DNA from 2 places in the Streptomyces sp. NPDC044063 genome. Region 2 is predicted to be linked to the other one. Evidence: predicted binding sites of a transcription regulator. Region 2 holds the regulator's gene; the other holds the start of a gene.
What was found. The regulator HspR, encoded in region 2, represses chaperone genes until heat shock. The targets are predictions, from matches to a motif close to TTGAGNNNNNNNNNCTCAA.
Positions count from the first base shown of each region.

Region 1: lon (endopeptidase La) is a predicted target of HspR. The motif match lies at 1,185-1,203, and genes of this name have one in related genera.

Region 1 covers NZ_JBWKFM010000011.1:106,402-108,600, forward strand. The annotation lists gene lon (endopeptidase La) at 1-1,162, opposite strand, end outside; gene AC07BS_RS15975 (rhomboid-like protein) at 1,289-2,119, opposite strand.
Region 2 covers NZ_JBWKFM010000014.1:98,618-100,816, forward strand. The annotation lists gene AC07BS_RS19085 (hypothetical protein) at 1-797, opposite strand, end outside; gene AC07BS_RS19090 (heat shock protein transcriptional repressor HspR) at 937-1,395, opposite strand; gene dnaJ (molecular chaperone DnaJ) at 1,401-2,199, opposite strand, start outside.

The DNA of each region.
Region 1 (2,199 bases), on a different contig from region 2:
CGCCCAGGGAGGTCTTGCCCACGCCGGGCGGGCCGACGAGCGCGAGCACCGCGCCGTACCCGCGCCGCCCTCCCCCAAGCTCTCGGCTCCGCTCGAGCAGGGGGGACCCCCATTCCACACCCAGCCCCCGGTCGGCGCGCCGCTTGCGCACCGCCAGGTATTCGGTGATCCGTTCCTTGACGTCCTCCAGGCCCGCGTGCTCGCGGTCGAGGACGGCCTTGGCGCCCCGGATGTCGTAGGCGTCCTCGGTGCGCTCGTTCCACGGCATCTCCAGGACCGTGTCGAGCCAGGTGCGGATCCAGCCGCCCTCGGGGCTCTGGTCGGAGGCCCGTTCCAGCTTGCCGACCTCCTTCAGGGCCGCCTCGCGCACCTTCTCCGGCAGGTCGGCGGCCTCGACGCGGGCGCGGTAGTCCTCGGTCTCGTTCTCCGGGTCGCCGTCGAGACCGGCCAGCTCCTTGCGGACGGCCTCCAGCTGGCGGCGGAGCAGGAACTCGCGCTGCTGCTTGTCGACGCCCTCCTGGACGTCCTTGGCGATGGATTCGGCCACCTCCTGCTCGGCGAGATGGTCGCCGAGCCACTTCGCGGCGAGCCGCAGCCGGGCCACCGGGTCGGCGGTCTCCAGCAGCTCCACGCGCTGGGCGACGGTGAGGAAGGGCGAGTAGCCGGAGTTGTCGGCGAGCTGGGCGACGTCCTCGATCTGCTGGACGCGGTCCACGACCTGCCAGGCGCCGCGCTTGCGCAGCCAGCTGGTGGCGAGGGCCTTGTACTCCTTCATCAGCTCGGCCACCGCGCCCGGCAGCGGGTCGGGGACGACCTCCGCCATCCGGGTGCCCTCGACCCACAGGGCCGCGCCCGGCCCGGTCGTCCCGGCGCCGATGCGGACCCGGCCCACGCCGCGGATCAGCGCGCCGGGGTCGCCGTCGGACAGCCGGCCCACCTGCTCGACGGTGCCCAGGGTGCCGACGCCCGCGTAGGTGCCGTCGACGCGGGGGACCAGCAGCACCTCCGGCTTGCCCCCGGACCCCGCCGCGGCCTGTGCCGCCTCGACGGCGGCCCGGACCTCCGCGGCCGAGAGGTCGAGCGGCACGACCATGCCGGGCAGCACCACCTCGTCGTCGAGCGGCAGCACGGGCAGGGTGAGCGGTGCGGACATCGAAGCCATGATCTCCCCTTCGGCAGGCAAGTTGAGCTATGTCGACTCAATGCACGGGGAGAGGTGGTTGTTCCCGGGGCTTTGTTCGCTGTGAGCGATCGAGTAGCGGCTGAAGGGGGTGAGGGAGAGGGGTGTTCAGCGGCGCTGCAGCGGCCGCGCCGGGCGGCGCGCCGCCTCGTCCTCCGTACGCGGACCCGGCACGGACACGGACCCGGACCCGGGCACCGTGGGCGCCGGCGGCGGTCCGGCCGGGGTCGCCGGGACGGCCGTCCGCCCCCGGCGCGAGCGCGCCTCGTCGCGGATCAGCCCGTGGCAGGCGATCCCCGTCAGCAGCGCGATCGGGTGGCCCCAGCTGGCGAGCGGGTCGGCCAGCTCGATCAGATCCTGGGCGCACATCGCCCCCGCCACACCCAGCAGCGCCCACCGGCCGCGTGCCGGCAGCAGCCCCGACAGGGCGCCGACGCAGGCCATCAGGCCGAAGCTGATCCCGTAGTCCAGGCGGTGCAGCGAGGCCTCGGGCAGCCGGCCGGCGGCGACCGCGCCCAGCACCGGCAGCTCCGTCGCCAGGGTCGCCAGGACATGGCCGACGAGGAAGACCCCGGCCGTGCGGGCCGGGCCGACGCGGTGCTCCAGCGCGGTGAGGACGAGCGCGAAGACGGGCCCGTACGCGGACCGGACGCCGCCCGCGACCCACAGGGCGCTGGCCACGAGGACGACCAGCGGCTGCTCGACCAGGTGGGCCGCGTCCGTGCTGGAGTCGCGGAGCAGCTGATGGACGGTGGCCTCGTCGCCGAGGTCGGAGTAGACCGCCGTGGCGAGGAGGACGAGGCCGTAGAAGAACGTGAACGGGGCGCCGGTGGGCGTCGGCAGCAGCCGGCCGAGGCGCCGGAGCACGCGGCGGACGGGCGCGCGGCGGCGGGACGAGGGCGACGCGCCGGAGTGCTCGTCGGCGTCCACCGCAGTCACTCGGTCAGGCCCCTTTCCGCGCATCGTTCCGGGTGGCCGGGAAAAATCCCTCCGGTCACCCGCACGAGAACATTAAGGTG
Region 2 (2,199 bases):
CGGCGGCCCGTGGCGGGCACCACCAGCATGGCCTGGGTCTCGGGGTGCAGCCCCGCGTCGTACATCCGCAGCCGGGCGACCGTCTCGGCCGCGGAGCCCGCCCGGGGATCGGCCAGCGCCAGCCACCAGGCCGCGCTCCGGGCGCCCCGCAGCGAGGGAGCCGAGGTCAGGGCACGGCCGATCGCGTCGAGCGTGGTCAGCGGCGGTCTCCGCCCGCCCCGGCCACCGGGCGACGAACCGGGTGACGAACCGGACGGCCCACCCGGCGGCGAGCCCGGCGGCCCCGGTGGCGCGAGCGGCCGCCAGCCCAGCGCCGCGTCGACCGCCACCAGCGCGTCGTCCCGGGGCCCGGCGCGCAGCAGATCGGCCATCGTCCGCGCGACGGACGTCGCCCGGAGGCCCCCGACCGTCATCACCTCGCCGGGCTCCAGCGGCAGCCGGTGCAGCCGCGCCCCCTTCACCGCCGACCGGCCCGCCCGGACGAACTCCGGGAGGCCGCCGGGCGCGGCCGCCACGCCGTACAGCGCCGCCGCCGACCAGTGGCTGACCACCAGCTCCGGCCGCAGCAGCTGGAGCGCCCACAGCGCTTGGAGCGGCCCGGCCCCGCGCCCGGGCGCGAGCCAGGCGCCGGCCCGCAGCCGCGTCCATCCGTCCGCCGCCAGGAAGCGGCCCAGCCGGCCCCGCGACCACCCCGCGGCCAGCGCCTGGACCGCCAGCACCACCCCGCCCTGGGCGTCGGCCAACGCTCGCAGAGCAACCCCGGCCCCCGCCATCTCCCCCGCCGTCTCCCCCGTCATGCCCCGAGTGTGGCGGTCACGGACCGTCATCCACCACCCCTGTGGATAACTTTCCGTAACTCCCGTCATCCCACCCCGCAGGCATGCGAAGGGGCCGGGAGGACCTCACGGTCCTCCCGGCCCATTCGTACGAGCTGTCTCAGCGCTCCCGGTGGTCCCGCCGCGGCCGCCAGACGACCAGCGCGCCGGTCTGCTGGACGTCCTGGTAGGGCACCAGGTCGCGGCGGTACGAGGCGTGCACCGCGGCCTCGGCCTGCTGCATGGCCGTGGCCGCCCCCTCGACCGTCGCCTGGAGCTCGGCGACGCGCGCCTTCAGCGCGGCCACCTGGTTCTCCAGCTCGATGATGCGCTTGATGCCGGCCAGGTTGATGCCCTCGTCCTGGCTCAGCTGCTGGACCTGCCGCAGCAGCTCGATGTCGCGTGCGGAGTAGCGCCGGCCACGCCCGGCCGTACGGTCCGGGGAGACCAGGCCGAGGCGGTCGTACTGCCGCAGGGTCTGCGGATGCAGCCCCGAGAGCTGAGCGGCGACGGAGATCACGTAGACCGGCGACTCGTCGGTCAGCTCATAGGGATTGCGCCGACGGCCGACACCATCCATGGGGTTCACGCTCCCTTCGAGGCCTGGAACAGCTCCGCTCGCGGGTCCTCACCCGAGGTGGCCACGCGGTAGGCCTCCAGGGCTTCCCTGGCCTCGTCGCCGAGGTTCTGGGGCACGGCGACCTCGACGGTGACCAGGAGGTCGCCGCGGGTGCCGTCCTTGCGCACCGCGCCCTTGCCACGGGCGCGCATCGTGCGGCCGTTGGGCGTACCCGCGGGCAGCTTGAGGGTCACCGGGGGGCCGCCGAGCGTGGGGACCTTGACCTCGCCGCCCAGCGCCGCCTCCACGAAGGTGACGGGCACGGTGACGGTCAGGTTGTCGTCCTTCCGCCCGAAGACCGGGTGGGAACCGACGTGCACGACGACGTAGAGGTCGCCGTTCGGGCCGCCGCGCTCGCCCGGGGCGCCCTTGCCGCGCAGCCGGATGCGCTGCCCGTCGGACACGCCGGCCGGGATGCGCACCTGCATCGTGCGGGCGGACTTGGCGCGCCCGCTGCCGTGGCAGACGTCGCAGGGGTTCTCGGGTGTGAGCCCGCGGCCCTTGCAGTCCGGGCAGGGGTCGGTCAGCGAGAAGCCGCCGCCCGAGCCGCGCGACACCTGGCCGGTGCCGACGCACGTCGGGCAGACCCTGGGCGTGCCGTTCTTGTCGCCGGTGCCGGAGCAGTTCTTGCACGCCGCCGCGGAGGACATCCGCAGCGGGACCGTGGCCCCCTCCACCGCCTCGGTGAAGTTGAGTGTCACCTCGGACTCGATGTCCTGGCCGCGGCGCGGCTGCTGGCGCTGGCCCGTGCCGCCCCGGTTGAAG